Regions from separate parts of the Arthrobacter antioxidans genome, predicted to be linked through region 3. Evidence: riboswitches for the same ligand, from Rfam matches in the RefSeq annotation. Region 3 holds a riboswitch; each other region holds the start of a gene.
The links. Region 3 has a riboswitch for cyclic di-AMP ahead of MWM45_RS02660 (NlpC/P60 family protein). Riboswitches for the same ligand answer to the same signal wherever they lie in the genome.

Region 1: linked by a shared signal. The riboswitch ahead of MWM45_RS10215 (C40 family peptidase) and the one ahead of MWM45_RS02660 (NlpC/P60 family protein) in region 3 are both predicted to bind cyclic di-AMP.
Region 2: linked by a shared signal. The riboswitch ahead of MWM45_RS01620 (C40 family peptidase) and the one ahead of MWM45_RS02660 (NlpC/P60 family protein) in region 3 are both predicted to bind cyclic di-AMP.

What each region holds. Positions count from the first base shown of each region.
Region 1 covers NZ_CP095501.1:2,214,124-2,221,438, forward strand. The annotation lists gene MWM45_RS10205 (alpha/beta fold hydrolase) at 1-2,218, shown strand, start outside; gene MWM45_RS10210 (NAD-dependent epimerase/dehydratase family protein) at 2,215-3,180, shown strand; gene MWM45_RS10215 (C40 family peptidase) at 3,437-4,291, opposite strand; cyclic di-AMP (ydaO/yuaA leader) riboswitch at 4,295-4,502, opposite strand; gene mutM (bifunctional DNA-formamidopyrimidine glycosylase/DNA-(apurinic or apyrimidinic site) lyase) at 4,612-5,574, opposite strand; gene rnc (ribonuclease III) at 5,575-6,327, opposite strand; gene rpmF (50S ribosomal protein L32) at 6,400-6,603, opposite strand; gene MWM45_RS10235 (YceD family protein) at 6,606-7,172, opposite strand; gene MWM45_RS10240 (YdcF family protein) at 7,287-7,315, shown strand, end outside.
Region 2 covers NZ_CP095501.1:316,315-323,629, reverse strand. The annotation lists gene MWM45_RS01640 (ABC transporter ATP-binding protein) at 1-562, shown strand, start outside; gene MWM45_RS01635 (aliphatic sulfonate ABC transporter substrate-binding protein) at 653-1,690, shown strand; gene MWM45_RS01630 (ABC transporter permease) at 1,687-2,547, shown strand; gene acs (acetate--CoA ligase) at 2,538-4,484, shown strand; gene MWM45_RS01620 (C40 family peptidase) at 4,576-5,469, opposite strand; cyclic di-AMP (ydaO/yuaA leader) riboswitch at 5,475-5,655, opposite strand; gene MWM45_RS01615 (hypothetical protein) at 5,776-6,006, opposite strand; SAM riboswitch class I at 6,091-6,195, shown strand; gene MWM45_RS01610 (O-acetylhomoserine aminocarboxypropyltransferase/cysteine synthase family protein) at 6,287-7,315, shown strand, end outside.
Region 3 covers NZ_CP095501.1:548,226-555,540, forward strand. The annotation lists gene MWM45_RS02640 (DUF3027 domain-containing protein) at 4-690, shown strand; gene MWM45_RS02645 (MFS transporter) at 725-2,002, shown strand; gene serC (phosphoserine transaminase) at 2,095-3,219, opposite strand; gene MWM45_RS02655 (iron-dependent transcriptional repressor DtxR) at 3,463-4,161, shown strand; cyclic di-AMP (ydaO/yuaA leader) riboswitch at 4,293-4,460, shown strand; gene MWM45_RS02660 (NlpC/P60 family protein) at 4,466-5,353, shown strand; gene MWM45_RS02665 (NlpC/P60 family protein) at 5,379-6,305, shown strand; gene MWM45_RS02670 (HNH endonuclease) at 6,527-7,024, shown strand; gene mobA (molybdenum cofactor guanylyltransferase) at 7,021-7,315, shown strand, end outside.

The DNA.
Region 1 (7,315 bases), 1.7 Mb from region 3:
CGGTGTCATCCTCACCAACACCGCCATCCACCAGGACCCGGACCGTCGTATTCCCGCGCCGCTCCGGCTCGCCCTCGCCCCGGGCGTCCACGGCCTCGGCACCCGGACCACCAGCGCGTTCCTCGACGTGACCCTGGCCCTCGCCCGGCCCGCCCTGTCCCCGGATGTGCGCCGTGCCTTCAGGGACCCGTACCGCACCGCCGCCGACCGGCAGGGCATCGCGCACTTCGTCTCGGACATCCCCGCGGATCCCTCGCACCCCAGCTACGAGGCCCTGACCGCGACGGCCGAGGGGATCAGGAGCCTCGAGGTCCCCGTGCTCATGATGTGGGGACCGCACGACCCGATCTTCTCGGACCCCTACCTGGAGGACCTCGCCCGGCGTCTCCCCCACGCGGACATCCACCGCTTCGAACGTGCGAGCCACCTCGTGCAGGAGGACGCCGACACGGCGTCGACGGCCATGCAGTGGCTGGCCGAACGGTCGGTGGGACACCCCGCACCCTCCAGCGACGTCCCGTCCCGCGAGGAAGGCGCCTCTGCTGGCGGGGCCCCGTACGTCCCGCTCGGCCAACGGCTCACCGACCTCGCCGCCGGACCGGACGCCGCACGGACCGCCGTCGCGCAGATGCAGCCCGCCGGCCCGCCGCGGACCCTGTCCTGGCGGGACCTCGCCGACGACGTCTCCGCCGTCGCCGCCGGCCTGACCGCGCTCGGTTACGGTCCCGGCAGCCGGGTCAGCCTCCTCGTCCCGCCCGGCGTGGACCTGACCGTGCTCATCTACGCCTGCCTGCGCATCGGCGCCGTGATCGTCGTCGCGGACGCCGGCCTCGGCGCGCGTGGCCTCAGCCGCGCCGTGAAGGGGTCCGCGCCCGACGTCGTCATCGGCATCGAGCGCGCCCTCGTCGCGGCCCGCGCCTTCGGGTGGCCCGGACGCCGGATCAGCGCCTCTCCCCTGCCCGCGGCCACGCGCCGGGCGCTGCGCGTGGAGGCCTCGCTCAACGACCTGCGCGCCGCACGGCCCGCGGCGTCCGTCGTGGAGGCGCCGCCCGCCGATGCCGACGCCGCCATCCTCTTCACCTCCGGCTCCACGGGACCGGCGAAGGGCGTCGTCTACACGCACCGGCAGCTCTCCGCCATGCGGGACGCCGTCGCGGCGACCCTGGGACTCGGCGAGGGGGCCTCGCTCGTCGCGGGCTTCGCCCCGTTCGCGCTGCTCGGACCGGCCCTCGGAGCGACGTCGGTCACGCCGGCCATGGATGTCACAGCCCCGCGGACGCTGACCGCGCAGGCACTGGCCGACGCCGCGGACGCGATCGACGCGACGGTCGTCTTCGCGTCACCGGCAGCCCTGCGCAACGTGCTCGCTACCGCCGGTGCGCTCACCGACGCGGGCAGGACGGCCCTCGGCCGGATCTCACTGCTGCTCTCGGCCGGGGCGCCGATCCCCGTCCCGCTCCTCGAAGCGGTACAGGACCTCGTGCCGTCCGCCACCCTGCACACGCCCTACGGCATGACGGAGTCCCTCCTCGTCGCGGACATCGACCTCGCGGGCATCCGACGCGCCGCGACTGCCGCGCGGGACGGTCTCGACGGCGCCGGCGGCGGGGTGTGCGTCGGCCTCCCGGTGCACGGCGCCCGCGTCGCCGTCAGCCCGCTCGACGCCGACGGCGCCGCGACGCGCGAGGCGACCACGGCGCCGGGGCGGACCGGCGAGATCCTCGTGGACGCCCTCCATGTCAAGGACCGCTACTTCCGGCTGTGGAGGACGCAGCACGAGTCCACCCAGACTCCCCCGTGGCACCGCACCGGCGACGTCGGCCATTTCGACGCCGACGGGCGCCTCTGGGTCGAGGGCCGGCTCGGCCACATCATCACGGCGGCCTCCGGCGTCCTGACGCCCGTCGCCCTCGAGCAGTCCCTGGAGACGATCGACGGCGTCCGGCTGGCGGCCCTCGTGGGCGTGGGCCCCGCGGGCACGCAGGCCGTGGTCGCGGTCCTCGAGACGGACGCCGCGGGGCGGCGCCCTGCCCTGGCCGATGCTCCGGTCGCGGAGGCGGCACGCTCCGCCGCGCTGGGGCACGGTGTCGACCTCGCCGCGGTCGTCGCCGTCCCCGCGCTCCCGGTGGACATCCGGCACAACGCCAAGATCGACCGCACGCGCATCGCGCAGTGGTGCGGCCGGTTCCTCTCCGGTGCCCGCGCGGGGTCCCTGTGACCGTCCTCGTCACCGGTGCCAGCGGGATGCTGGGGCGCACCGTCGCCGAGCACCTCGTCGCCGCCGGGGAGGACGTCCGGTGCCTGCAGCGGCGCCCCTCCGGGGTATCCGGTGCGCAGGACGTCCTCGGATCGATCACGGATGCCGCGGCCGTCGCCGCCGCGGTGCAGGACTGCCGCGCCGTGATCCACCTCGCGGCGAAGGTCTCCTTCACCGGGGTGCCCGCCGAGTTCGAGCGCACCAACGTGGACGGGACGCGGATCCTGCTGGACGCCGCCCGCGCGGCCGGGGTCACCGACGTCGTCCATGTGTCCTCGCCGTCCGTCGCGCACGACGGCTCGTCGCTGGTCGGGGCTCCCTCCGGTCCGGCGGACCCGGCACACGCCCGCGGCGACTACGCCCGTACCAAGGCCGCGGCCGAGGTGCTCGCCCTGGCCCGTTCGACGCCGTCGTTCCGCGTCGCCGCGATCCGGCCGCACATCGTGTGGGGTCCCGGCGACACCCAGCTGGTGGAACGCGTGATCGAGCGCGCCCGTCACGGTCGTCTTCCCCTGCTCGACGGCGGGACCGCCCTGATCGATACCACCTACGTGGACAATGCGGCGTCGGCCATCGTCGCGTGCCTGCGGCGGATGGACGCGGCACAGGGCCAGGCGCTGGTCGTCACCAACGGCGAGCCCCGCCCGATCGCCGAGCTGCTCGGCGGGATCTGCCGTGCCGGCGGGGTGGAGCCGCCCGCCCGGTCCGTGCCGGGAGTGCTTGCCCGCGGTGCCGGTTCCCTGATCGAGCGGGCCTGGCTCCGGCTCGGCAGGACGGACGAACCCCCCATGACCCGCTTCCTGGCGGAGCAGCTGTCGACCGCGCACTGGTTCGACCAGCGGCACACGCGCAGCGTGCTCGACTGGAGCCCGTCCGTGAGCATCGACGAAGGGCTCGAGCGCCTGGCGGCGTACTACCGCTGAGGCTCCGGCTTCCCTCGTTTTCTCGTGCGCCCGATGGTGCGCGCACACCCATACGCGTCAGGCACACCTATCTGCCCTGATTGCGCAGCTGTGGTGGGTCCTGCCGTCGACAACCCGCCACACGTGCACAACGAGCATGCTCCGGGCGCCGTCGACGCCTCCGGCTTGCCGTGGAACGCGGAAGGACGGGATGCGTGATGCATCCCGTCCTTCTGACCGTCCGACTGGTGTCGCCGACCATGGGCCGGCGGCTCAGTTAGCGGGTGTAGTAACCATCCACCGACATGGCGTTGACCGAGTGGACGAGGGTACCCTGCGAGGAGTTCAGGGCGCTGACCATCTGGCCGTCGCCGAGGTAGATCCCCACGTGGCTGCCGCCGTTCTGGCTCACCAGGTCACCCGGCTGGGGGTTGCTGGTGGGCGTCATGGCAGCGAACTGGGCCCAGGTGGTGCGGGGCAGGTCGATGCCGTTCTGGGCGTAGGCCCACTGCACGAAGGCCGAGCAGTCCCAGGCACCGAAGGCGGTTCCGCCGTACACGTAGCCCGATCCAACGCCCTGCATCGCCGTTCCGACGACGCCGCCGCCGGCCACCGGAGTGATCGACGCGGCGGACTGGAGGCTGACACCGGGGGTGGCTGCCGGAGCGGGGGCTGCGGCAGGCGCAGCGGGTGCTGCGGCCGGAGCGGGTGCTGCGGCGGGCAGTGCGACGATCGACGCCGACTGCGCGGAGTACTGCGCAGGAGCAGCCGAACCGCCGAGGGAGATCGACTGGCCGGGGTAGATGACCGAGGCGCTGCCGAGCCCGTTGGCTGCGAACAGCACGTCGACGCTCAGACCGTGCATCGCGGCGATGGAGCCGAGCGTGTCGCCGGCCTGGACGGTGTGGGTGCCCGCGGCAGCAGTGGAGACTGCTGCCGGCTGGGTGGCGACCTCGCCTGCGGCGTTCGCCGGGAGCGATGCGCCGAACATGATTCCGGAAGCAACGGCGACGACGGCGGCAGGCTTGCCGGCGACGGAGGCGCTTGCGGAGACGGCGCGTGATGCCGTGATGAAGGGGTTGATGCGCGTGGGGACGGCCCGGTGGCGCGCGTTATGGCTCTGCTTGGACATGTTGATGCCTTTCCCAATGCCTGCGAAGTTAGCTGTCGGGTTCGGATGGGACATCCGGACGCGCTTTCTGCAAACCACCGTCCCCAGTGCTGGTTTGCGCGTGTCTTTACCCCTAGGACCCGTGATCGAGTCCGCTAGTGGTTCCCCCGCCCCTGTCGAATGTGTAGTACGAACGGTCCGTCCTCATCGACAGGGTTAGGCAGTGTGAGGATGGGCGCCCATCCGTTGTGGATCGGACGCGAGACCAACCGTACCGGCTGCCGACGCCGGTTGTCACATTTAGATCACGAGGGGAAAATCACCTTTTTTTCCCTAACGTCTCAGAACCGTGCATTCCGTGGTCTGGGCTGGCAGTGCGGGCACAGGTAGGAGGACCTGTTCATGAAGGATTCGCGGCGCAACAGCGTGGTCCTGCCCTCGGAGGCGCACCGTCGGCAGGGCCGGCCCTCCCGCCCGTAGGCCTCCAGATCGCGGGCGAAATAGCCCGACGCACCGTTCACGTTGACGTACAGGGAGTCGAAGCTGGTGCCGCCGGCCGCCAGCGCCCGGTGCATCACCGAGGTGACGGCGTCGAGGATGCGCTGCGTGTCGGGTCGTCGCAGGGTGTCCGTGGGCCGCGCATAGTGGAATCTGGCCGCCCAGAGCGCCTCGTCGGCATAGATGTTGCCGATCCCCGAGACGAGCCCCTGGTCGAGGAGCGCGCGTTTGAGGCCCGTCCTGCGGCCGCGGAGACGCTCGTGGAAGGAGGCTGCGGAGAATCCGGGGTCGAGGGGATCGCGCGCGATGTGCGCCGCCTGGTGGGGTACGAGCGGGAGGTCGGAGATGCCGAGCCCGCCGGGCAGTCCGTCCGGCGTCGGCTCCAGGTCGGCCACGAACATGCCGCCGAAGATCCGCTGGTCGACGAATCGCAGCTCACCCGGCAGGGCGGCGCCCTCGTCGTCGACCGCCGGGGAGAGCGCGAGGCGGACCTTCAGGTGCTTCTCCAGGGGCGCGTCGGGGTCCTCGACCAGGAGCTGTCCGCTCATCCCGAGGTGTGCCATGAGGGCTACGTGGGGGCGACCACCGGGCCGGCCTGCGTCCTCGAGCGTCATCCAGAGGAACTTCCCCCGGCGCACCACGTCGCGCACACGGGCCCCCGCGAGGTTGCCGACGAAGTCCTCGACGCCGTCGACGTGCCGCCGGAGCGACCGGGGATCCAGGACCTCCACGGAGTCGATGACGCGTCCCGCCACCCAGCGCGCGAGGCCGCGACGGACGACCTCGACCTCGGGGAGTTCAGGCACTCAGGGTCCGTCGGGTGACGCGGGGGTGCCGGTGCTGTCGGCGTCGGCGGGACCGCCCGGCAGCAGTGGGTCCAGCGGCACCGCGAGGGTCTTCCACGAGGCGGCCGCAGCCGCCTGCTCGGCTTCCTTCTTCGAATTGCCGCACCCGGAGCCGTACTCCGTGCCACCGATCAGCAGGCGTGCCGTGAACGTCCGGGCGTGGTCCGGGCCCGTCCCGTCGACCCGGTAGTCGATGGTGCCGAGCCGCCGGGCAGCCGCCGTTTCCTGGATGCGGGTCTTCCAGTCGGTCCCCTCGCCGAGCACCGCCGCATCGAGCAGCAGCGGCCCGATCAGCCGCATGACCATGGCGCGCGCCGTCTCGATGCCGTGGCTGAGGTAGGCGGCCCCGATGACGGCCTCCATGGTGTCCGCCAGGATCGAGGCCTTGTCGCGTCCGTTCGTCAGCTTCTCCCCCTGGCCCAGCAGCACGTAGCTGCCGAGGTCCAGGGTGCGGGCCACCCCGGCCAGCGCCCTGGTGCTGACGACGGCGGAGCGCCTCTTGGCGAGGTCGCCCTCGGACAGATCCGGGTGGTCCCGGTACAGGGCATCGGTGACCGCCAGCCCGAGCACCGAGTCGCCGAGGAACTCCAGGCGCTCGTTCGTCGGGATCCCGCCCTTCTCATAGGCGTAGGAGCGGTGCGTCAGGGCAAGACGAAGCGTCCCGGTGTCGATATCGACACCGAGACGCTTCGTGAGGTCTTCCGTATTCTTCACAACTGCATCAGCTGATCCAGCAGCGGACGGCCACCGGCAGGCGCAAGGCCGGCCGGGAGCGCGGGTCCGTTGTTAGACGTCGGCTACCTTGCGGCCCTTGTATTCAAGGAACAGCGGGGTGCCGGCGGAATCGGTGACAACCTTGGCCTGGTGGGCGAGGCTGTAGGTGACGCGGCCGTTCTCGAGGGTCTTGACCAGCTTGGGGGCGGTTGCCTTCCACTGGGACCGGCGTGCGCGGGTATTCGCGCGGGACATTTTCCGTTTCGGGACAGCCACGGCTAACTCTCTTCCTTCTCGTCTGACTCTGACTTGGGTGCCGCGTCCTGCTCGGCGGCGGTGCCCGTCAGCCCGGCAAGGGCTGACCAGCGAGGATCCAAAACTTCATGGTGGTGGTCAGGATCATCGTTGAGCTGCGCTCCGCATTCGGAGCACAGGCCCTGACAATCCTCCCGGCACACCGGCTGGAATGGCAGCGACGTAACCACTGCATCCCTCAACACGGGTTCCAGATCGACCGAATCGTTCTCCACCCTGTGCTGTTCTTCTTCCTCTTCCACCGACAGCGACGCTGAGTCGCTGTAGAAGAAGAGCTCCTGGATCTCCACGTCGCGGTCGAACCGCAGTGGTTCCAGGCACCGGCCGCACTCGCCGGTTACTTCGACGTTCGCCGTTCCCGATACCAGGATCCCCTCGTGCACCGATTCGAAGCGCAGGTCCAGCTCCATTTCGGAACCCTCCTGCACGCCGATCAGGGCGACGCCGAAATCCTTGGGTACCGGCGCATGTTCTTCGATTGTCCGCATGCTTCCCGGACTGCGTCCGAGATCCTTGACACTGAAAGTCAAAGGCGAACTGAGATCGCTTTTAATGGTGACTCCTGTAGAACATATGACCGACGTACCATCCTATCCTGATCAGGCGGGCAGGCCCAAAACGGGCGCGGCGTCTAGGCTCGGACCGTGACGTCCGATCCCCCGCCCCCCGCACC
Region 2 (7,315 bases), 230 kb from region 3:
GCCGGTGACGGGCATCGACGAGCGGTGCGCCGTGGCCTTCCAGGAACCCCGGCTGCTGCCGTGGCACACCCTGCAGGCCAACGTGGCGATCGGACTCCCGAAGTCCTCCAGCGCCAGCGCGGGCAAGGCGAAGGTCCTCGAGCTGCTGAAGCTCGTGGGGCTGGATACCTTCGCGAAGCACCGCCCCCGCGAGGTCTCCGGCGGCATGGCCCAGCGGACGTCGCTCGCACGCGCCCTGGCCCGCAACCCCGGGGTCCTCCTGCTCGACGAACCCTTCGGCGCGCTCGACGCCCTCACCCGCATCAGGATGCAGGACCTCCTCCTGGACATCCACCGCGCGCAGCCCACCACGGTGCTGCTGGTCACGCACGACGTCGACGAGGCCCTCCAGCTCGCCGACCGCATCCTCGTGCTCGGCCGCGGGGACGATGACGGACCGGAGGGCTCCACCATCGCGGAACTCGTCGCCGTGCCCGGCGACCGCCCGCGCGACCGCAACTCCGCGGACCTCGGAGCACTCCGCAGCACCCTGCTGTCGATGCTCGGCGTCACCGGGCACTAGTCCCGCCGCCCCACCCCTCCCCCGCAGCGCCGTCGCACCGCGCTGCCACCGTGCCTGCTCACTGCCCCCACCCTCCACCGAAGGACCACCATGAACCGCAGCGCCCTCCTGCCGACCCTCGCCCTCGCCACCGCCCTCTCGCTCAGCCTCAGCGGCTGCCTGGCCGGAGAGAACGCCTCCGACACGCAGGCCGCCGACGGCGGAGCCACGGAGGGCGGGGAGCTCACCATCGACTTCGCCACCTACAACCCGCTGAGCCTCATCATCAAGGAGCAGGGCTGGCTCGAGGAGGAACTCGCCGAGCAGGACATCACCGTCAACTGGGTGCAGTCCGCGGGGTCGAACAAGGCCAACGAGGCTCTGCGCGCCGGGGCGATCGACGTCGGGTCCACCGCCGGGTCGGCGGCGCTGCTCGCCCGCTCCAACGGCTCCCCGATCAAGGCGATCGACATCTACTCGCAGCCCGAGTGGGCGGCGCTCGTCACGCTCCCCGACTCCGGGATCGCGAGCGTCGAGGACCTGCGGGGCAAGTCCATCGCAGCGACCCGCGGGACCGACCCCTACTTCTTCCTCCTGCAGGCGCTCGAGGCCGCGGGCGTGGACCAGTCCGAGGTCACGATCGAGAACCTGCAGCACGCCGACGGCCGTGCCGCCCTCGCCAGCGGCGCCGTGGACGCCTGGTCCGGCCTGGACCCGATCATGGCCGCCGCGGAGCAGGACGGCGCGGAGCTGTTCTTCCGTGACATCGACTTCAACACCTACGGCTTCCTCAACGCCACGGAGGACTTCCTCGAGGAGAAGCCGGACGTCGCCCAGACCGTGGTGGACGCCTACGAGAAGGCCCGGGAATGGGCGAAGGAGAACCCCGAGGAGACCGCCGCGATCCTCGCCGAGGTCGCCGCGATCGACCCGGCGATCGCCGAGTCGGTCATCATCGACCGCACGAACCTCGACGTCGACCCCGCCCCGGGCGACGCCCAGCGCAGCGTCCTGGAGAAGATCGGCCCCGTGTTCGTGGAGACCGGTGACGTGAAGTCCCAGGAGGAGATCGACGAAGCCCTCGACTCCCTGTTCGACGCCTCGCTCGTCGAGAGCGCCGATCCAGCGTCCATCGGCTCCGATTCATGAGCGCCGACCACGCGGCGCCGGTGAGCGCGCAGGGCCTGGTGGCGATCGGTGCGTCGGTGACCGGACCCGAGGCGCCGCGGAATGACGCGGGCCGGGGCCGGACGGCCCGCCGGGCCGGCGTCGTGCTGCTCGGGCTCATCGTCCCGGCGCTGATCCTGCTGGCCTGGCACGTCAGCACGGCGTCGGGCTTCTTCCGCCCGTCGCAGCTCCCCTCGCCGGCGTCGGTCCTGGCGGCAGCCGTGGACCTGGCGGAGCGCGGCCAGCTCGCCACGCACATCCTGATCTCCACCCAGCGCGTGGTCCTCGGCTTCGTCATCGGTTCCCTGCTCGGAGTGCTCGCCGGCGCCCTCCTGGGCCTGTCCCGCCTCGCGGACGTGCTGCTCACCCCCACCGTGGGGGCCCTGCGCGCCGTCCCGTCCCTCGCGTGGGTCCCGCTGCTGGTCCTGTGGATCGGCATCAACGAGGACTCGAAGGTCACGCTCATCAGCATCGGAGCCTTCTTCCCCGTCTTCACCACGCTCTACCTCGGCCTGCGGCACGTGGACCGCAACCTCGTGGAGGCCGCCCGGGCATTCGGCCTCAACGGCCTCCGCCTGCTGACCACGGTGCAGCTGCCCGCCGTCGTGCCCGCGCTGTTCTCGGGCCTCCGTCTGGCGCTCGCGCAGTCCTGGCTGTTCCTCGTGGCCGCCGAACTCATCGCCTCGTCCATGGGCCTGGGCTTCCTGCTCACGGACTCCCAGCAGACGGGCCGCGTGGACCGCATCATCCTCGCGATCATCCTGCTGGCCGTGATCGGCAAGACGACGGATGCGCTCCTCGGCATCGCGGAACGCTGGGCGGTGCGACGGTGGGCGTAGGCACCGGCACGGCAGGCACCGGTACGGACGCGGCCACCGCAGCCCAGGAGGAGGCCGGGCGCCTCGCCTTCTGGGCCGAACAGGCCGCACGGCTCGACTGGGACACGCCGTGGCACACCGTGCACTCCTTCGAGAAGGCGGAGCCGCAGGCGGACGGGACCCTCAGCATCCCGGCCATCGAGTGGTTCTCGGGCGGTACCCTGAACGTCGCCGCGAACTGCGTGGACCGGCATGTCCGGGCCGGGCGCGGCGACCGCGTGGCACTCCACTTCGAGGGCGAGCCCGGGGACCGCCGCACCGTCACCTACGCGGACCTGCAGGACGAGGTGTCGCGGGCCGCGAACGCGCTGCTGGCACTGGGCATCGGGACGGGCGACCGCGTGGTCGTCTACCTGCCGGTCCTCGTCGAGACGGTGGTCATCACGCTCGCCTGCGCGCGGATCGGCGCCGTGCACTCGCTGGTCTTCGGCGGGTTCTCGGCGGAGGCGCTCCGCTTCCGCGTCGAGGACACCGGTGCCAAGCTGCTGGTCACCACGGACGGCCAGTTCCGGCGGGGCGTCGCCGTGCCCGTGAAGGACAACGCCGACGCCGCGGTGGCCGGGGACAACAGCATCGAGCACGTCCTCGTGGTCCGCCGCACCGGCTCGGACATCAGCTGGACCGACGGCCGCGACGTGTGGTGGCACGACGTCGTCGACACCGCCTCACCGCACCACGAGCCGGAGGCGTTCGACGCCGAGACGCCGCTGTTCATCATGTACACGTCGGGGACCACGGGGAAGCCCAAGGGCCTCGTGCACACCTCGGGCGGGTACCTCACGCAGGCGTCCTGGAGTTTCGAGCACCTCTTCAGCAACCCCGATCCGGCGCTGCGCGGGCAGGACGTCCACTGGTGCACCGCCGACCTCGCCTGGGTCACCGCCCACACCTACGAGCTGTACGGTCCGCTCTCCAACGGGGCCACGCAGGTCCTCTACGAGGGCACACCCAACACGCCCCATCCGGGACGCCACCTCGAGGTCATCGAACGCTACGGCGTCACGAGCTACTACACCGCGCCCACGCTGGTGCGCTCGCTCATGGGCTGGTTCCCGGACGGCGTCCCGTGCTCCTACGACCTCTCGAGCATCCGCGTGCTCGGCACGGTCGGCGAGGCGGTCAACCCCGAGGCGTGGCGCTGGTTCCGCCGGAACCTCGGCCGCGACGAGGTGCCCGTCGTCGACACCTGGTGGCAGTCGGAGACCGGCGCCACCGTGCTCTCCCCCAGCCCCACCGATGCGGACTTCAAGCCGGGGTGCGCCGCCCGCGCGCTGCCCGGGGTCAGCACGCGCATCGTCGACGAGGAGGGCCGTCCCGTCCCGCCGGGCGTGCAGGGCCTGATCGTGGTGGACCGTCACGGCCCGGCCATGGCACGCACCGTCTGGGGCGACCCGCAGCGCTACCTCGACTCCTACTGGCGCACGTTCGCGGCGCAGGGCTGGTTCCTGGCCGGCGACGGCGCACGGTACGACGACGACGGCGACACCTGGATCCTGGGCCGCGTGGACGACGTCATCAACGTCTCGGGCCACCGGCTGTCCACGATCGAGATCGAATCGGCGCTCGTCGCCCACCCGCTCGTCACCGAGGCCGGCGCCTGCCCCGTGCCCGATCCCCTGACAGGTCATGCCATCGCGGCGTTCGTGGTGCTGGCCGCGGGCGCCGATCCGGAGACGGACGTCGCCTCGACGCTCCGCGCCCATGTCGCGACGGCCATCGGGCCGATCGCGCGGCCGTCCGCCGTCGTCGTCGTACCCGACGTGCCGAAGACGCGCTCCGGGAAGATCATGCGCCGCCTGCTGACGCAGCTCTACGAGGGCTCAGCGCTCGGGGACACCACCTCCCTGCAGAACGAAGGGTGCATCCCGGGGATCCAGGACGTACTGTCCCGCCGGTGATGCGCCCTGGGGCGACCCGGCGTTAAAGGAAGGAAGCGGCAGGGGCCCCGTCCAAGCGCCTGCCGCTTCCCGCGTGTGGTTCGTTCCGGTGTCAGCCAGCGACCCGGACGAAGGAGGCTCCCGGGAGGTCCGAGAGGGAGTGCTTCATGGTGAGGTTCGCGCCGTTCATGCCGCTGCTGATGACCTGGCCGCCGCCGGCGTAGATCGCGACGTGACCGCCGGTGATGACGAGGTCACCCGGAGCCGGGGTGCCCACGGTGGAGCCGAACCGGAAGAACTGCGAGGGCCCGAGATCGCCTACGGCGATGCCCGCGGCGCGCAGCGCCTTCTCGACCAGGATGGTGCAGTCCTGGACGGCACCGGCGGCGAGCTGTGACTGGGCGGAAGCCAGGAGGGTACCGCCGGCGCTGCCGGAGGTCGCGATCGGCGTGATGTCGGCGGAGGCCAGGTGCACGCCCGGGGCCGGAGCCGTGGACACGGCCGGAGCGGGGGCGACAGCAGCGGCCTGCTGGACCGGCGCCGCGGGAGCAGCCGCCACGAACGCCGCGGGCGCGGCGACGGGCACCGACACCGTCCGGGCCGGAGCCGCAGCGGCACCGCCGGTGGGGATGGTGATGGTGTCGCCGGGGAAGATGATCGATGCGACGGACAGGCCGTTCGCCGTGAGGACCGCGGTCAGGTCCACGCCATAGCGTGCCGAGACGGCGCCCAGGGTGTCACCCGCGACGACGGTGTGCGTCGTCGCTGCGGCACCGGCGGCCGGTGCTGCGACGGCCGCGGGGGCCGTCGTCGTGCCCTGCTCGGTGTACTCACCGGCGTGGGCGGTGCCCACGGCGCCGAGCGCGAGGCCCGAGGTGACGGCGGCGATCGCGACGGGGCGGCCTACGGCGGTGGCGTGAGCCTTGGCGGCGCGGGACAGGCCCTGCAGCGCGAGACTGCCGTCGACGTCGGCACGGTGGCGCGCTGAAGAAATGTTTCGTGACATGGTTCTATACCTCTCCCATGCCTGCGGGGTGAGCTGTCGGGTTCGGATGGGAGTCACCCGGCCGCGCACATCACCCGTGGGTGATGTGGTGCGGCTTAACCCCGAGGGCGCCTGCAGGGTCTCCTGCGCGCCCGGTGGAACTAGTGGTTCCCCCGTCCCTGCCTTTCGTGGTTGCGAACGAGTCCGGGACGACGGCAGGGCTCGGCAATCCGTCCAGGAGCGCCCCACGGTCGCGGAAGCACGTGCTGACCATACCTAACAGCAGTCACTTCTGTCACATTTGAATAACAGGAGGTGAAGTGCGCCTCAGCCGCGCAGCGCCCGCCAGCGACGGAGGGCGAAGACCGTCCCGGCTGCACTGAGCGAGAGCAGCACCGCCTGCTGGACGTAGAACCAGTCCGTGGCCGCCGTTCCGAGGCCGCCCAGGGCCACGAGGATGCTGCTGGCCAGCGTGAGCGTCAGCGCGGCGCCGACGTACCAGAGCGTCTGCCACAGCTTGCGGTCCTGCGCCCGGCTTGCCGATCTCCATTCCTCCATCCCTCCAGCCTAGGTCGCCGCAACCCCTGCCTCACACGGGGACACATGGTTTGGTTCTGCACCCGCCCGGTGTCAGACTCGATCCGACCATCCCGAGCGGCCGAGAGATCTGGCTCACTGACGCCGCAGCAACCCTGGCCTCCGCGTCCCCGCGCCGGCATGAGGGTGCTACTGCCAGAACGATGGAGGGAACCATGAGCATCGTCCCAGCCGCCTGCGGCACCCACCCCGACCTCCGACCCACCGTCGCAGTGTCCGAATCCAGCAAGGCAGGTGCCTGATGGCAGAACGTTCCTTCGGTTTCCGCACGCGCGCACTGCACGCGGGCGGCACGCCCGACGCCACCCACGGGGCCCGGGCGGTCCCGATCTACCAGACGACGTCCTTCGTGTTCAAGGACACCAACGACGCCGCCAACCTCTTCGCGCTGCAGAAGTACGGCAACATCTACTCGCGGATCGGCAACCCCACGGTCGCCGCGTTCGAGGAGCGCATCGCCTCCCTCGAGGGCGGGATCGGGGCGGTGGCGACGGCGTCGGGCATGAGCGCGGAGTTCATCACCTTCGCGGCGCTCTGCCAGGCCGGGGACCACATCGTCGCGGCCTCCCAGCTGTACGGCGGCACCGTCACCCAGCTCGACGTCACGCTGCGCCGGTTCGGGATCGAGACCACCTTCGTCCCCGGGACGGACCCCGCGGACTACGCGGCCGCCATCCGGGACAACACCAAGGCGGTCTACGCCGAGGTGATCGCGAACCCTTCCGGCGAGATCGCCGACCTCGCGGGCCTTGCGAAGGTCGCCCACGACGCCGGCGTCCCGTTCATCGTCGACTCCACGCTGAGCACGCCCTACCTGGTGCGCCCCATCGAGCACGGCGCGGACATCGTCATCCACTCGGCCACCAAGTTCATCGGCGGGCACGGCACCACGCTCGGTGGCGTGATCGTGGAGAGCGGCCGGTTCGACTGGGGCAACGGCAAGTTCCCCATGATGACCGAACCCGTGCCGTCCTACGGCAACATCCAGTGGTGGGCGAACTTCGGGGAGTACGGGTTCCTGACCAAGCTGCGCACCGAGCAGCTCCGCGACATCGGGCCCTCCCTCTCGCCGATGTCCGCCTTCCAGCTCCTGCAGGGGGTCGAGACCCTCGCGCAGCGCCTGGACGAACACCTCGAGAACGCCCTGGCCGTCGCCGAGTGGCTGCAGGCAGATCCGCGGGTGGAATACGTCAACTACGCCGGGCTCCCCACCCATGCGCATCATGAGCGGGCGAAGACCTACCTGCCGCAGGGCCCCGGCTCCGTGTTC
Region 3 (7,315 bases):
ATCATGATCCCGAGCAACCTGGACGCCGTCGACGGTGCTTCCTCGACCTACATCGACGCGACGCCCGTGGTCGCCGAGCCCGGCGCGCCCGCCGTCGTCGAGGCCACGCGCAAGCCCCGGGTGGCCCGCCGCATCCCGAAGACCGACTCCGTGCTCGAAGCCGCCGTGGAGCGTGCACGACAGGGCGTACTGGAGATCGCCCCCGAGTCCCAGGTGGGCCGGCACGTGTCGGCCACGATCGACGGAGAGCGCCTGGTCACCCACCGGTTCGAGGCCTTCGTGCCCGGCTACGGCGGATGGCAGTGGTACGCGAGCGTGGCCCGCGTGGCGCGGAGCAAGGACGTGACGGTCTGCGAAGTGGGGCTGCTGCCCTCCTCGGCCTCCCTGCTGGCGCCCGAGTGGCTGCCGTGGTCGGAGCGCGTGCGTCCCGAGGACTCGCCGCAGGACGAGGCGTCGCCGTCGGATGCCGCCGGAGACGCCGGGGCGACCGAGGCGGCTGATGCCGCCGATGCACCCGTCACCGCCGACGCGGCTGGTACCGCCGACGCACCCGTCACCGCCGACGCGGCTGATACCGCCGACGCACCCGTCACCGCCGACGCGGCTGGTACCGCCGACGCACCCGTGACCCCGGTGGCCGGCGAGGACGATCCGGAGACCTCCGCCGCGGAACAGCCCGACGCCGAGTGATCCACGCGGGGTGCCGGAGCGGACGGGGAGGGGCATGAGCACCTTCCGGTCCCTCGGCATCCACAACTACAGGCTCTGGTTCATCGGGGCGCTGATCTCCAACATCGGCACGTGGATGCAGCGGACCGCGCAGGACTGGCTGGTCTACGACATCCTGACCGAGCAGAACGCGTCGGCGCTGGGGATCGTCATGGCCCTGCAACTGGGGCCCCAACTCGTGATCGCGCCGTGGGCGGGCCTCATCGCGGACACCGTCGACCGGCGGAAGCTCCTCGTGACCACGCAGGTGGCGATGGCGCTGCTGGGCGTCGGCCTCGGACTGATGGTCCTCCTGGACGTCGCCGCCCTCTGGCATGTCTACGCCTTCGCCCTGGCGCTCGGCGTCGTCTCGGCCTTCGACGCCCCGGCCCGGCAGGCGTTCGTCTCGGACCTCGTACGCGACGAGTACCTCCCCAACGCCGTGGCGCTCAACAGCGCCTCCTTCAACGGGGCCCGCCTCGTGGGCCCCGCCATCGCCGGGCTGCTGACCGCGGGCGTGGGGCCGGGATGGGTGTTCATGATCAACGCCCTGACGTTCGGTGCGATGGTCTACGTGATGCTCGCAATGCGCAGTTCCGAACTGAACGCGCAACCGCGTCCGGCGCCGGGCAAGGGGCGCATCAGGGCGGGCTTCCGCTACGTGCGGGGCCGGCCGGACCTCATGATGGTGATGCTCGCGATCTTCATCGTCGGAACCTTCGGACTGAATTTCGCCGTGTTCATCGCCGCGATGGCGCGCACCGAGTTCGGCCAGGGCGCCGGGGTCTTCGGGGTGCTGTCCTCGGTGATGGCCGTGGGCTCCGTCGCGGGCGCACTGCTCTCCGCCCGGCGCGACAGGCCGCGCCTGCGGTTCATCTTCGGCGCCTCGGCGGCCTTCGGGATCGCGTGCGCGCTGGCCGCCCTGGCACCCACCCTGTGGCTCTTCGGGCTGGCGCTCGTGCCCGTGGGCCTGTTCGCGCTCACGCTGATGACCAGCGCCAACGCCTACGTGCAGACCACCACGGAACCGGCCATGCGCGGACGCGTCATGGCCCTGTACTTCGCCATCTTCCTCGGGGGGACGCCCCTCGGAGCGCCGGTGGTGGGGTGGGTCTCGGACATGTTCGGCCCGCGGTGGAGCCTCGGGGTCGCGGCGGCGTCGGGACTGGTCGCCGCCGGTGCGGGGATCTTCTGGGCATGGCGCTACCACGCCGTGCGGCTGCGCTACGACCGTTCGGCGCCCCGACGCCTGCGCATCGACCACGAGGCCGGCGCGTCCGATCCCACACCGTAGGCCGGTCCGCGGACAGGGCCTTCTGGGGCGGTCCGCGCGGACGGGGACCCGCCGCGGAGGTCGGAGCGGGCCGGGTCCCCGGACGAACCGACCTACAGGAGGTTCTCGACCACGTGGTCGATGCAGCCGATGAGGGCCGAGACGTCGTCGGGCTCGATCGCCACGAAGGTGGCGACGCGGAGCTGGTTGCGCCCCAGCTTCCGGTACGGCTCGACGTCGACGACGCCGTTGGCGCGCAGGATCGCGGCGATGCGGGCGGCGTCCACGGCGTCGTCGAAGTCCACCGTCACGATCACGTTCGAGCGGTCCTCGGGGCGTGCCACGTAGGGGCTCGCCACGGGGGAGGCCTCCGCCCAGCGGTACAGCCGTCCCGCCGAGTCCGCCGTCCGGGCCGCCGCGAAGGGCAGGCCGCCCTGCGCGTTGAGCCACCGCACCTGCGCCTCCAGCGTGACGAGGGTCGCCAATGACGGCGTGTTGTAGGTCTGGTCGAGGCGCGAGTTGTCGATGGCGGTCTGCAGGTTGAGGAAGTCCGGGACCCACCGGTCACCGGCGGCGATGCGCGCAGCGCGCTCCAGTGCGGCGGGGGAGAAGAGGCCGAGCCACAGGCCGCCGTCGGAGGCGAAGTTCTTCTGCGGCGCGAAGTAGTAGACGTCCGCCTGGGCGACGTCGACGTCGAGCCCGCCTGCTGCCGAGGTGGCATCGACGACGACGAGCGCGCCGTCGTCGGCGCCCTCGACGCGCCGGACGGGTGCCGCCACCCCGGTGGAGGTCTCGTTCTGCGGCCAGGCGTAGACGTCGACGCCCTCCTCCGCCGTCGCGTCCGGGCGGGTGCCCGGCTCGCTCGTGAGGATGCTGGAGGCGTCGAGGAACGGCGCCTTGTCGGTGGCGGACGCGAACTTGGAACCGAACTCGCCGAAGGAGAGGTGCTGGGCCTTCCGGTCGACGAGGCCGAAGGTGGCGACGTCCCAGAAGGCCGTCGAACCGCCGACGCCGAGGACCACCTCGTACCCGTCGGGGGCGGCGAAGAAGGTGCCGAGCCCATCGCGGATGCGCCCCACGAGGTCGCGGACCGGGGCCTGGCGGTGGGAGGTCCCGAGGAGGGACGTGCCGGCCGCGACGAGGGCGTCGATCTGGCCGCTCCTGACCTTCGACGGGCCCGCACCGAAGCGGCCGTCCGAGGGGAGGAGGTGTGCGGGAATGCGGGGCGACTCGCTCATGGGGGCTCCAGCTCTGGGACGGCAGGGGTTCAGACTTCATTCTGCCCCAGCGGTCGGTGGCCCTCCATTTGTTAACAACCCCCGGGGAAGTCGCCCCGGCCGCCCGGGGGTGGGATTGCCGGGCGCTTGATGCCATGCGTTAACCTTGGGAGGCGTGGGGCGGAGCCGGGCCGATGGCCGCACCCCTCACCGGCGTGAGGCAGTCCAGCCGCGCACCCGCACCGCACCAAGGAGCTGAACCGCATGACGGACCTCATCGACACCACCGAGATGTACCTGCGGACCATCCTTGAGCTCGAGGAAGAGAACATCGTCGCGCTCCGTGCGCGCATCGCCGAGCGGCTGCGCCATTCCGGCCCCACCGTGTCCCAGACCATCGGACGGATGGAACGCGACGGCCTCGTGGTCGTCTCGGGAGACAGGCACCTGGAGCTCACCGAGACCGGCCGCCGCCGCGCCACCGGCGTGATGAGGAAGCACCGTCTCGCGGAGCGCCTGCTGAGCGACGTGATCGGACTCGACTGGGCGTACGTGCACGACGAGGCGTGCCGCTGGGAGCACGTCATGAGCGAGCGCGTGGAGCGCCGGCTGTACGAGCTCCTCGGCAAGCCCTCGGACTCCCCCTACGGCAACCCGATCCCCGGGCTGGCGGCGATCGGCGGCGTGGAATCGGCGCTGTTCACCGACGGCGTGGTCACGCTGCTGTCCGCGATGGCCACCTACACCCCCGGCAGCAAGGTCACGCTCGCGCGCCTCGCCGAGCCCATCCAGGTGGACCCCGAGCTCCTCACGCAGCTCGACGAAGGCGGGCTACGCCCCGGCGCACGGCTCACCCTCGAATCGGTCGGGGGTTACGTCTCGGTGCGCGTCCCCGGCGTCGAGGGGGCCCTCGAACTGCCGCCCGAGGTCGCCTCGCATGTCTTCGTCTCCCTCGAGGACTGACCGCCTCCCAGGCTTTCGTCACCAGAAACACACCGTTCCGTGATCAGAATGTGACATATCTCGCGTTGTGTTGTAGCGTTCGATTTGTGCCGGACTCGCTCTAGATCCAGCACCCTCCTGCAAATCGCCTAGCTCTGCCATTGCCGGAGGTCCGTCCGCACCATCGCATGGCAGAGGCGGGGGAACCAATTCTGGGTTTCTGAGAAGAAATCCTTGGGGTTAAGTCGCTGTTCACGCAGCGGCCGGGTGACTCCCATCCGAATCCGACAGCTCACCTCGCAGGCGTTGGGAGAGGCAATCCAACGTGTCCACCAGCTCTTCGCCGGGCCGCCACCGCGCGCCCGGAAACATCAGTCCGCTGACCGCCCTGTCCGCCGCCGTCGCATCCAATGCCGGATCCGTCGGCCGCCAGGCCGCCGTCATCGTCGCAGCGTCAGGCCTGGTCCTCACCGCCGGCCTGCCGGCCCAGGGGTCCGTCGGCGCAGAGCGCGAGGTGCAGTCCTCCGCAGCCCTGGCCATCGAGCGGGTCGTGACGGCCGAGGTCACCGTGCCGTCCACCGCGACGGTGTCCTTCGACCGCGTCGCCGTCGAGGTGAAGACCGCCCCGAAGGCCGTCGAAGCATCCCCCGTGGTGGAGGCGCCGGTCGTCGAGGAAGCTCCCGCGGAGATCCCACCGGCAGCAGCCCCGGCCCCGGTCGCCGCGGTCGAGGCCGCTCCGGTCGTGGCAGCACCGGCCACCGCGCCCGTGGACGCAGCCCCCGCCGCCACAGCCCCCGCTCCGGTCATGGCAGCACCAGCCACCGCGCCCGCGGTCGTCGCCGCTGCCGCGGCTCCCGCGGCCCCGGCGCCCGCTCCCGCCCCGGCTCCCGCTCCCGCCCCGTCCTCCGGCGTCGCCGCCGGCCTGGTCGGGTCGGCGTACTCACAGATCGGCGTCGCCCAGGACTGCACCGCCATGGTCGAGAAGGCCCTGCGCTCGGTCGGTAAGTCCGTGGGCGACCTCGCTCCCGGTCAGTTCTTCCAGTTCGGCGCCGTCGTCGGATCACCCGCCCCCGGTGACCTCGTCATCACCGGCGGCCATGTCGCGATCTACGTCGGCAACGGCCAGGTCGTCAGCGGTGGCCTCAACGGCATGAACACCGGCCTGCACAACCTCTCAGACCTCCCCGGCGCCGGCTTCGTCCGCGTCCGCTAGAACCCCACACCTGGAGAACACCCTCATGTCATCACTCATGTCCTCACGCCCTGCCGCCCGCCACCGCGACGACGCCCGCAACGCCGCCGCCTTCTCCGTCCTCGCACGGACCGTGTCCACCAACGCCGGCGGCATGGGCCGCCAGGCCGCCGTCTTCGCCGCCGCATCCGGGCTCGTCCTGACCGGCGGGGTCGCTGCCAACGCCGCCGACCTCCAGCCCCAGCGCGACGTCGCAGCGTCGAAGCTCACCCTGCCCTCCGCCCGCGCGGCCGTCGTCGCCTCGGACAAGACCGTGGTGGCCTTCAACATGACCCCGGTCAAGGTGAAGGCCAAGCCGGTCGTCGTCGAGAAGGCTCCCGTCGTGGAAGCCCCCGTCGTCGAGGCTCCTGTCGTGGAAGCGCCCGTCGTCGAGGCTCCTGTCGTCGAGGCTCCCGTCGTGGAGGCCCCCGTGGTCGAGGCGCCCGTCGCGGAAGCACCTGCCACTGCCGCCGTCGCCGCTCCCGCGGTGGCGGCCCCGGTCGAGGCACCGGCCGCCCCGGCCGCCCCGGCGCCCGTCGCGGAGACACGCGCGGCAACGATCGTCCCGGCCTCGAGGCGCATACCAGCACCAGCACCCTCCTCGGGTAAGGCGGCGACGATCGCCGCCGCCGCGAAGGGCCAGCTCGGCGTCACGCAGGACTGCACGCGCCTGGCGAGCAACTCCCTCGCCGCCGCCGGGATCAACTTCCACGGCTGGCCGGCCGGCTACCTGTCCCTCGGCCGCACGGTGAGTGCCGGCGAGGCCATCCCCGGCGACCTGGTCTACTACGCCGACGGGGGCATGGGCATGGCCCACATCGCGGTGTACATCGGCGGCGGCCAGGCCATCCACGGCGGATTCAACGGCAACAGCACTGTCGTGGCCCCGGCCGAACTCGGCTCCGGCGGCGTGTACATCCGCGTGGGCGGCTGACCCGCACGGATGCGCGGACAGGAGGACCGGCATACGTGCCGGTCCTCCTGTCGTTGGTCCCGCGGTAGGAGCCGGCAGGAGCAGCAGCCCGCACGTCGTCGGTCCGGCGTTCCGCGGACGGGCGGGTGCGGCTTACCCTTGCAGTGTCCATCCGAAGCACTTCTCCCGATCCCGGGATGGCACCCGGTCGCGGGGGACAGGTCAGCAATGGGGCACGTCGAATGCGCACTCTCGTTCTGAATGCAGGATATGAACCGCTGGCGGTCGTCACCTTCCGCCGGGCGCTGGTCCTTGTGCTCACGGGGAAGGCGAGCGTCGTGGCGGAGGACGACGACCCCGTGGTCGGTCCTGCAGAAGTCTTCGGAAGGCCCTCGGTGATCCTGCTCAACAGATACGTGAAAGTGCCCTACCGCCAGGACTTCACGGCGACGAGGCGAGGGGTGCTGCGCCGGGACAACCACCAGTGCGCCTACTGCGGGAAGGCGGCGTCCACCATCGACCACGTGATGCCCAGGTCGCGGGGCGGCGGCGACACGTGGGAGAACCTCGTGGCCTGCTGCCTGCGATGCAACAACGCCAAGGGGAACAAGACGCTCGCCAGCCTCGGCTGGTCCCTGCGGGTGGTACCCCGCCCGCCCCGCGGCCCCCAGTGGCAGATCCGCGAACTGGAGAGGCCCGCGCCGCAGTGGAGCGAGTTCCTCGCGGAGACCGCCGCGTGAGGACAGGAGAGGCCCCCCGCCCGCCGTTCGACGCCGTGATCCTCGCCGGCGGGCGGTCCTCCCGGCTCGGCGGCGTCCCGAAGGCCGGGCTGGTCGTGGAGGGCGTGACCCTGCTCGAGCGGACGTGCGCCGCGCTCGCCGAGGCCCGGCAGATGGTGGTCGTGGGGCCCGAGGCCGACGGGTGGCGCGGGCTGCCGGGCGCGCCGTCCTTCGTACGGGAGGAGCCGGCCTTCGCCGGACCGGCGGCGGCGCTCGTGGCCGGACTACGGGCCGGGACGGGTGTCCGTGCGC